DNA from 2 places in the Ensifer sp. 4252 genome. Region 1 is predicted to be linked to the other one. Evidence: riboswitches for the same ligand, from Rfam matches in the RefSeq annotation. Region 1 holds a riboswitch; the other holds the start of a gene.
The links. Region 1 has a riboswitch for cobalamin ahead of metE (5-methyltetrahydropteroyltriglutamate--homocysteine S-methyltransferase). Riboswitches for the same ligand answer to the same signal wherever they lie in the genome.
Positions count from the first base shown of each region.

Region 2: it holds a riboswitch for cobalamin, as region 1 does, so the genes downstream of both, ABIE33_RS25300 (DUF1636 family protein) here and metE (5-methyltetrahydropteroyltriglutamate--homocysteine S-methyltransferase) in region 1, are expected to answer to the same signal.

Region 1 covers NZ_JBNDIU010000005.1:146,437-151,593, reverse strand. The annotation lists gene ABIE33_RS13860 (substrate-binding domain-containing protein) at 1-763, opposite strand, end outside; gene ABIE33_RS13855 (LysR substrate-binding domain-containing protein) at 964-1,851, opposite strand; gene ABIE33_RS13850 (hypothetical protein) at 1,982-2,326, shown strand; cobalamin riboswitch at 2,345-2,564, shown strand; gene metE (5-methyltetrahydropteroyltriglutamate--homocysteine S-methyltransferase) at 2,664-5,015, shown strand; gene ABIE33_RS13840 (acyl-CoA thioesterase) at 5,015-5,157, shown strand, end outside.
Region 2 covers NZ_JBNDIU010000017.1:24,391-29,547, forward strand. The annotation lists gene aspT (aspartate-alanine antiporter) at 1-580, opposite strand, end outside; gene ABIE33_RS25295 (DUF1330 domain-containing protein) at 954-1,247, opposite strand; cobalamin riboswitch at 1,480-1,695, shown strand; gene ABIE33_RS25300 (DUF1636 family protein) at 1,804-2,217, shown strand; gene ABIE33_RS25305 (ABC transporter ATP-binding protein) at 2,240-3,049, shown strand; gene ABIE33_RS25310 (ABC transporter substrate-binding protein) at 3,046-3,999, shown strand; gene ABIE33_RS25315 (FecCD family ABC transporter permease) at 4,099-5,103, shown strand.

The DNA.
Region 1 (5,157 bases):
TGTTGGCATTGACGTCGGCGCACATCACGAGAACCTTGCCACCGCTTTCCTTGCTCGCCTGCGCAGCACCGATCGCCGAGTTGGCTTCCGGCATGAAGACTGCGCCGAGGTTAGGATTGGCCTGGATCAGGCTCATCAGGCCCTGATAGGCCTTGTTCGGATCCTGGTTGGACGCGGCGCGTCCGACGAGTTTCATATCAGGCCACTTTTCAGCCATGCGGCCGACGAAGGCGGCGATCCGCTTGTCGTGGTTGTCCTGGCCGGGGTTTTCCAGAACGGCATATTCGCCCTTGCCGCCCATCTTCTCGGCGATCGCATCAGCGGCGTAGACGCCTTCGCGGGTGTTGTCCGAGGTGATGAACGAGATGCGCTTGGAGAGCGGCGAGTCGGCGGCAAAGGTGACGACCGCCGTGCCCTGGTCGATCGCGCGGTTGATCGGCTCGATGAACGGATCCGAGTTCATCGGATGGACAAGGATGCCAGCCGGGTTCTGCGCCAGCGCCTGATCGAACGTGGCGATCTGCTTGTTGACGTCGTATTCCGGGGTGCCGGTATATTCGGTCTCGCAGCCGAACTGCTGGCCGGCCTGCTTGAACATTTCATAGACCGGGAACCAGTATTCGACGCCCGATACCATCACGTTCATGACGTATTTTTCGCCGGGTTCGCAGCGAAACGGGTTAGCCGTCTCCGCGCTGGCGGGGCCAGCCAGAAACGTCGTTGCAATGACCGCCAGTGCGGTCGTGCTCAAAAAAGTGCGCACGCGTCCTCCTTGAGGCCGAAGCCCCTCCCAAAACCAATGGTGCCGTCAGAAATGACCGCTGATGTGTGAGTTTGCCGGAACTCCTCCTCGACTTCCGACTGTCGTGATTAAAACGACGCCCAAGGCTTCTGTCAATATAATTCACGCCATGAATAATAATTCATGGCTGGCTGTGTTTTGCCACCGCCTGTCGGCCTCACTCACTCGCCCATCGCCGCTGCAAGCGACGCGTTCGACGCGGCGGCTTCGGCAATGATCCACTCGCGAAACGCCTGGATCTTCTTTTGCCGACGATGACTTTGCGGATAGACCAGCCAATAGGCCCGACCGTCCCTGACCACATGGTTGAACGGTCGGATGAGTTTCCCGCTGCGAAGCTCCTCGATCAGAAAGGTCGAGACGACCATGGCAATGCCATGGTCGAGCAATGTGGTGGCCACATCCATCGCCTGGACGTCGAAGATCAGCTCGGTGCCATTGCTTGCCGGCGGCTCCACGCCGGTTTCGACCATCCAGCGCCGCCACCAGCTTGCATTACCGAAGCGCCTCACCTTGAGAACGTCGGAAGGATGCTTGAGCTGGTGTTTTTCAAGGAATGTCGGCGTGCAGACCGGCAGGTATTCGATCGGGAAAAGCGGAAACGCGTCATGGCCCGGCCAGTCGCCGTTGCCGCTGCGCACCACGAGGTCGATCGCATCGCGCTTGAAGTCGATCAGCTCGGTCGACATGTGCACGCGAATGCTGATGTTCGGATGGGCCGCCTGGAACGAGGCGAGCCTTGAGCCGAGCCAGCTTGAGACCACGGTCGGAAGCACCGAGATGTGCAGGTGATGTTCGGTCTTGTCGGCGATCTCTGAGAAGGCCGTGCCCAAAAGGTCGAGCGCCTCGGTCACCCTCGGCGCGAGCTGCCGTCCGGCGGCCGTCAATCGCACTTCGCGCGGCAGACTGACGAAGAGCGGCGTGCCCGTGCGGTCTTCCAGTAGCCGGATCTGATAGCTGACGGCCGCTTGGGTCATGCCGAGCTCCTGCGCCGCACGGGTAAAGCTCAAGTGCCGGGCGGCGGCCTCGAAGGCGCGCACCGCGCTCATGGGGGGAATCTTGCTCATCCGCTGAGATAAGCATTCTTTATGGCAGCATGCGAGAAACTGCTTTGCGCGAAACCACCAAAATCCTCAATTTTCTCGCGAACACATCACCGCAGAAATGAAAGGGTTAGCAATGCTTAGCGCACTGCGATCGATCATCCGCCATGCCCGGACACTGGCCAGGAGAGCTGCCGACGTCACGACAACCATCGATACATTCAGCGAATTCCAGCTTAGAGACATTGGCCTGACGCGTGACAATGAGCGCATTCTGGCGCGCGCCGGCGACATTGCCGTTCCGTGGCAGCGCGTAACAGATCCCGATCCCGGCAACGCTCCGTCGCCCCTGGTAACGGATGACGGCGTGGTTCCAGTGCAGACAACGTGTCGTGATGCCATGCCGCGACCTGCCACTGTGAACGGCCTACGATCGCAGATGAGTGAAAATAAAGACATATACATTTCTTTATACGATTGACCTGCCCGCCTTTGCAGGGCATTGTCGAGCAATCGTGGTTCTGCGGCTCGTCTCACGACGGGTCGGAGCTAAGAGGGAATTCGGTGCGGCGCCGCAAGGCGCCTATGCCGGAGCTGCCCCCGCAACTGTAAGCGGCGAGCGGCCGTCCAATGATGTCACTGAGGGAGACGCCTCGGGAAGACGGGACGGTTCGTGTTGACCCGCAAGCCAGGAGACCTGCCGCGATAGATAACGTCCACGGGCGGGGTGTCCGATGTGTCGCCTTTGACGATCGAGCCTATCTCGGTCGTGGATGCGTCGCATTCAAAGCCTTGCCCACAACCTTCGGGGTAAGGAAATGACCATCAAGACAGCCAATCTCGGCTTTCCACGTATTGGCAGCCATCGTGAACTGAAGTTCGCGCTGGAGCGCTATTGGGCCGGCAAGATCGACAGACAGGACCTGCTCGACGTCGCCGCCAAGCTGCGGGCGGAAAACTGGGCCGCGCAAAAGGCGCGCGGAATCCAGATCATTCCATCGAACGACTTCTCGCTTTACGATCAGGTTCTCGACACATCCGTGCTCGTCGGCGCCGTGCCGCCGGCCTATGGTTGGAAGGGTGGTCCGGCCGATCTCGACATCTATTTCGCCATGGCACGCGGTTCGACGACTGCGACCTGTGCATCCGGTGCGCATGGTGGGCCTGACAGCGGCAACCAGGCGCTGGAGATGACCAAGTGGTTCGACACCAACTACCACTACATGGTTCCGGAATTCACGGAGGATCAGCGTTTCGAGCTGACGCGAAATGCGCCGCTTGAAGCCTTCCTGGAAGCCAAGACGCTCGGGCATGCCACCCGCCCTGTCGTCCTTGGCCCGGTCACCTTCCTGAAGCTCGGCAAGGCGCATGCCGGCGGGTTCGACACGATCGATCTGCTCGAGCGGCTGTTGCCTGTTTATGTGAAGTTGCTGAGCGAGCTTGCGGAAGCCGGCGTCGAATGGGTGCAGATCGACGAGCCCTGCCTGGTGCTCGATCTCAACGAGCGGGAACGCCGGGCGCTGGCGCTGACCTACCAGACGTTCGCCTCAGAGATCCCGCAGCTGAAAATCATGCTGGCGACCTATTTCGGCGCGATCGGTGACAACCTGCCGACGGCCCTTTCGCTGCCGGTTGCCGGGCTGCATGTCGATCTGGTGCGTGCACCACAGCAGCTCGACCTCCTGCTTCAATCGGCTCCGGCGCAGCTAGTATTGTCGCTTGGCGTCGTCGATGGCCGCAATGTGTGGCGGACCGATCTTGCCGGTCTCTTCCGCCGGCTGCAGCCGTTGATCGAGGCGCATGGCCGCGACCGTATCGAGCTTGCACCGTCGTGCTCCCTGTTGCACGTGCCAATCGACCTCGATCTCGAAAAGGCGCTCGATCCGGAGCTCGTCTCCTGGCTTGCCTTCGCCCTGCAGAAACTGGACGAGCTCAGCCTGCTTGCCCGCGCCTTCGAGCCCGGTCTTGCCAATCCCGAGCAGGTCTTTGCAAGGTCGATCGCAGCCGCCGAGGCGCGGCTGACCTCGCTCAAGGTCCACGACCCGCTGGTTGCCGGACGCCTTAAGAACCTGACGGCAGCGGACAGCCGCCGCCAATCGGGCTTTGCGACACGTCGGCGGCTGCAGGAGGAAAGGCTGGCACTGCCGCTCTTCCCGACGACGACGATCGGCTCCTTCCCGCAGACACCCGAAGTGCGCCAGGCACGATCGCTGCATGCCAAGGGCGAGCTCAGCTATGTCGACTACCTCGCCTATCTGCGTCAGGAAACCGAGAAGGCCGTGCGCTGGCAGGAGGAGATCGGTATCGAGGTGCTGGTGCACGGCGAGTTCGAACGCAACGACATGGTGCAGTATTTCGGCGAGCAGCTTTCCGGCTATGCCTTCACCCAAAGCGGCTGGGTGCAGAGCTACGGCTCGCGCTATGTCCGCCCGCCAATCATCTTCGGCGATGTCTCGCGGCCGAACCCGATGACGGTGGATTGGGCAACCTATGCGCAGTCGCTGACGGACAGGCCGATGAAGGGCATGCTCACCGGCCCGGTGACGATGCTGCAATGGTCGTTCGTGCGCGACGACCTGCCCCGGTCGATCGTATGCCGTCAGATCGCGCTGGCGCTGCGCGACGAGGTGACGGACCTGGAAGCGGCCGGCATCGCCGTGATCCAGATCGACGAACCGGCGTTGCGCGAAGGGCTTCCCCTTAGGCAGGCCGATCGAAAGGCCTATCTCGACTGGGCTGTGGAGTGCTTCCGCATCAGCGCCTCGGGCGTCGGTGACGAAACCCAGATCCACACCCACATGTGCTACTCGGAGTTCAACGACATCATGGCAGCGATCGCGGCGATGGATGCCGATGTCATCTCCATCGAGACCTCGCGCTCGAAGATGGAACTGCTCGGTGCCTTTACCGATCAGGCCTATCCGAACGAGATCGGCCCCGGGGTCTACGACATCCACTCGCCGCGGGTGCCCTCGGTCGACGAGATGGTGCATTTGATCGAAAAGGCGACCGATGGCCTGACGCCGGCGCAGATCTGGGTCAATCCGGATTGCGGCCTGAAGACACGGCGGTGGGAGGAAGTGCGCCCGGCACTCGTCAACATGGTGCAGGCGGCACAAACGCTGCGGCAGTCCTTCACTGCCGGCCGGCGAGAGGCCGCAAACGCATGATGGGCGATAGCAATATCGAGACGGCGTCGGGGGAAACCCCGGCGCCTGCCACCTTGATCGACATCGTCTTTCCCGGCGACACCAATCACCATGGCACGCTCTTTGGCGGTGCGGGCCTGGCGCTTATGGACCGGATTGCCTT
Region 2 (5,157 bases), on a different contig from region 1:
CCGGGAGATCGATGCCGAGTAGCTTGGGCCCGAGCTGTGCCAGGATGATCGCCGAGCCGATGGTGCCCCAGATATAGGTCACCGCATAGCCAATCGGGATCTGATCGGTGTAGGTCTTGGCCTGTTCGGCGCTCAAGCCCATCGCGTTGATCTGGTCGCTGGCAACGCCGATGGCCGCCGAAATCGTCTGGGAGCCGGCGTACATGCCTGCGCCATAGCCGAGCGGCAGCCCGGCGATGAGGGCGCACAGATAAGGCACGATCAGGCACAGCACCAATACCGACAGGGCAAAGAGGATCTGCTTGGGCCCATCCGTGCTCAGGCCGCGAACGAACTGCGGGCCGACGCCGTAGCCGACGGCAAACAGGAACAGAAGGAACAAGGTCGACTTCAGGTCGCCCGAAACCTGGATCCCCAGCTGTCCGATGACGACACCCGCCAGAAGCGTGGCGGTGACGTTTCCAAGGTTGAACCCGGCGATCTTGATAGGACCGATCAGGAAACCGATGCCGAGCGCAAGAAAGACGGCGACGGCAGGATAGGTGCGGAGTGTCTCAACGAAAAAATCTATTGGATTCACTGTCATCCCCTTCAGAAAGCTGGTTTGCCATTACTCGCATTCGGGACTTACGCGGACAGGCTGGATACTACGTCGCATGAGAAATTGTGTCGTCGGCGCCCGAAATATGGGCGATGCCGGCGTAAGTCGCTGTGCATCTGCTGAATGGCGCGATCACTTCCTTCGAAAGCACATCACCGATTGTGCCTCTCTTCAAGTACGTAACAGTAACGGATGGCGTTACCGGCTGGCGCCTCGGTGCTTTGGAAGGGCTTTCCCCCGGCGTGCCGAGACAGGGGAAACCAATCGCCCCCAGTTCGATACAAGGACCTTTCCGGCGCCTCCGGTGCCGTGGCGATTGATCATTCGGGCGGTGGCGGCTGGCGGGACCGCGCTATGCGGAAACGCCTTCCAGCGTCATGATCCGCGTCCTCGCGCAGCGTTCGCGGATCGCCTTGAGGCGTTGATACTCCGGCGAGTTGTACCACTCGAGCAAGGAGTGCATTTCCGGGAACTCGACAATGACGAGCCGATGCGGCTCCCAGTCGCCTTCGAGCACCCGGGTCGCGCCACCGCGGCCCAAATATCGGCCGCCATAACGCGCTTCCGTTGCCGGCACCTCCCGTATGTATTCTTCAAAAGCCGCGGCATCCGTGACCTCGACATCCGCAATCAGATAGGCAGCCATGGCAGATCTCCTTTCCACACCGGCACCATCGAAGAATACGCCCGTTGGCAGTTCCGGGCGAGTTCGCCAGCCAACTCGGCCGACAAAGGGAGGCCTTTGCCTCCCCTTCGTTTCGGGCCATTTTTTTGTTGAATGATGTAATGTTATTTCGTAACGATTGCGCATGATGAAAAGCCGCATGTTGATATGCCTCGGCCGACCTGTCCCGGCGGTTGTCACCTCCGCCGAAGTGTGCGACGAAGGCGGTGATGGTGCTGCAACCGCGACAATGCGGAAGCGGCTGAAAAGGGAACACGGAGCGGACGACCCTGATGGGGCCGAAACCGTGGCTGCCCCCGCAACTGTGAGCGGAAAGCGCATTCACACCATGTCACTGGCGTTCAGCCGGGAAGACGTGGATGCGCCGCGACCCGCGAGCCAGGAGACCTGCCATCGAACCGATCAACCACAACGGACGGGGTGTTCCGATGGAAAAGAACTGGTTTTTGCGCGACGGCCATCCGTCATCATGCCGCTTTGCCACATTCTCTCCGGACCAATCCGGCGGAGAAGAGATATGGCCAACCCGGTTTCCCGGCAGCACAAGATAACGGTCTGCACCGATTGCCGTTTCACCGGCGGCCCCTGCCGTCCGGGCGCGGATCTCATCCAGCGGTTGAACCGCAGCATTGCCGCACTCGGCGAGCCGCTCGACCGGGATTTCTCCATTGCCGGAACGGTCTGTATGGCGGCCTGCACGAGGCCCTGCACCATCGCTTTCCAGGCAACGGGGAAGGCGACCTACCTGTTCGGCGACATCTCGCCCGAGGAGGATATCGATGATCTTGTTTCTTTCGCCACGGCCTATGCCAAGCGAAACGACGGCATGACGCGGGCGGCCGAGCGGCCGCGCGGGCTCAACGGCAAGACGCTGGCGCGCATACCGGCAGCGCTGTTGGTCTCCGAAGACATCGGCGGGCTTTTCCAATGATGGCGCGGGGAGGGATAAGCCAATGAGCTGCACCGCGACAGGCGCCGGCCTTCGGGTCCGCGCCCTGGATTGGGGTCCGCGCCCGGATCTGCGGCTGGTCCGCGAGGTCGACTTTGCCATTACGCCCGGCAGCCGGCTTGCCATTCTCGGTCCGAACGGCGCCGGCAAGACATCGCTGCTGCGCTGCCTCTATCGCTCGGCCCAGCCGACGGCAGGCACGATCGAGGTCGATGGGGTCGACATCTGGGCGATGACGGCGCGCGAGGCGGCCAAGATCATTGCCGTCGTGCTGCAGGAAATGCCGAGCGATTTTCCCTTCAGCGTGCGCGACGTGGTGATGATGGGCCGCATACCCCGGCGGGAAGGCGTGAGCGGCTGGACGGCGAGGGATCGCGAGACGGTGGCGCATGCGCTCGAGCATCTCGATCTCACTCACCTTGCCGGACGGCAATTCTCCACACTTTCGGGTGGCGAGAAGCAGCGGGTGCTGATTGCCCGGGCGCTGGCCCAGCAGCCGCGCATCATCATCCTGGACGAGCCGACCAACCATCTCGACATCCGCCATCAGCTCGAAATTCTCGAGCTGCTGCAGACGCTGCAGCTGACGATCGTCACCACGCTGCACGACATCAACCTGGCCGCGGAATTCGCGACCGACGTGGCGATCCTGACGGAGGGTCGCATGACGGCCTTTGGTTCGCCCGAAGACGTGCTCAACCCGCAAGCGCTTTCCGCCGCCTTCGGCGTCACCGCCACAGCCCATAGCAACGCCGTTGCCAGCGGCGCGCGCTTTTCCTTTTCACTCGCTCGACAGGGATCGATGCCATCATGAAGACCCTATTTGCCAGTTCCGCCCTTCTGCTTCTCACGCTTGGCGCCGCGCCGGCGCTTGCCTATCCCGTGACGGTCAAGAGCTGCAACCGCGAGGTGACCTTCGAGGCGGCGCCCAAGCGGGCCGTTTCCAACGACGTCAACCTCACCGAAATGATGCTGGCCCTTAAGCTGCAGGACCGCATGGTCGGCTATACCGGCGTTTCCGGCTGGAAGACGCTGGACGAAAAGCTGCGCGAGGGCGTCAAGGCGCTGCCGGAGCTTTCGGAAAAGTATCCGACCAAGGAAGTGCTGCTCAATGCCGACGCCGACTTCTACTTCGCCGGCTGGAACTACGGCATGAAGGTCGGCGGCGAGGTGACGCCGGAAACGCTCGAGCCCTTCAAGATCAACGTCTACGAGCTGACCGAATCCTGCATCCACGTCATGGCCAAGGGCAAGCCTGTCATGGACGACATGTTCGCCGATCTCCTCAATCTCGGCCGCATCTTCGGCGTCGAGGACCGGGCGCAGGCGCTCGTCGACGGCTATCGCCGCGATCTCGACAAGATCACCACAGGCATCGGCGGCATCGAGCGCCCGACCCGTGTCTTCGTCTATGATTCCGGCGAGGAGAAGCCGTTCACATCAGGCCGGTTCGGCATTCCGACGGCGATGATTGAGGCGGCCGGCGGCGTCAACGTCATGGACGGTGTGGAGAAGAGCTGGACCGAGATTTCCTGGGAGCCGGTGATCGACAAGAACCCCGAGGTGGTGGTGATCGTCAACTATGGCGAGGTGACCGCCGAGCAGAAGATCGCCTTCATGAAGAGCAACCCGGCCTTCAAGAACATCGACGCCGTCAAGAACGACCGCTTCGTGGTGCTCGACTATGTCGAGGCGACGCCGGGTCCGCGCAACATCGATGCCATCGCGCGGCTTGCCAAGGCCTTTCACGGGCAGGCGATGTAACTGAGGCGTCAGCGGGGGCGTGCCTTGCCGCATGCTCCCGGGGCATGCCTTTTCGCATGTCCCCGCCCTTCCACTCCAATATCTGACCAGGGACGGACTGTGAAAACCACGACCGCCTTTCTCACGGCGCTGCTGTTGTTGTGCCTGACGATCACTGCCGCCGTGTCATTGGGCTCGGCGCCGATCCCGGTCTCGACCGTCTGGTCGATCATCGTCTCGAAGCTGTCGCCTGGCAGCGTCGACGTTGCCTGGTCGGCCGGCCGCGAAAGCATCGTCTGGGATGTGCGCCTGCCGCGCGTGGTGCTTGCCGGGCTGGTCGGGGCCGGGCTGGCGCTGACCGGCGCCGTGCTGCAGGCGGTGACGCGCAATCCGCTTGCCGATCCGCATCTTCTCGGCGTGTCCTCCGGCGGCGCGCTCGGCGCAATCATCGCGCTGCTGCACACCGGCCTCATCCTCGGCCTTGCCACCGTGCCGCTGTTTGCCTTTGCCGGCGCGCTGGTCGCGACCGCGCTCGTGGCGCTCGTCACACGCGTGCTCGGCAGCAATGCCGACAGGCTGGTGCTATCAGGCGTCGCCGTCGCCTTCACATTAACGTCGATCGGCAACCTGATGATTTTCCTTGGGGATCCAAGGGCGGTGCACACGGTGATCTTCTGGATGCTCGGCGGTCTCGGGCTGGCGCAATGGCCGCATCTTATTTATCCCACGGTGGTGCTGACGGCCTGCCTCGGCTATCTCGTGCTGAGGGCGCGCGAGATCAATGCGCTTGCCATGGGCGACGAGACGGCAACGACGCTCGGCATTCCCGTTCGCCGGTTTCGGCTCGTGCTCTTCGTCGTCACCGCACTCCTGACCGGCGTCATGGTCGCCTTTTCCGGCGCGATCGGCTTCGTCGGCCTGATGGTGCCGCATTTCGTGCGGCTGTTTGCCGGCAGCGACAATGTCCGGGTCATCCCGCTTTCGGCCTTCGTCGGCGCGCTGGTGCTGATCTGGGCGGACCTCTTTGCCCGCGTCGTCATGGCGCCCGAGGACATGCCGATCGGCGTCATCACCGGGCTTGTCGGCGGCATCGCCTTTATTGCCATTCTGAAGCGGCGCGCGTAAGGCATGGACACGGTGCGATTGCCGCCTATCTCTAGGGCCAATCTCGACCTACTG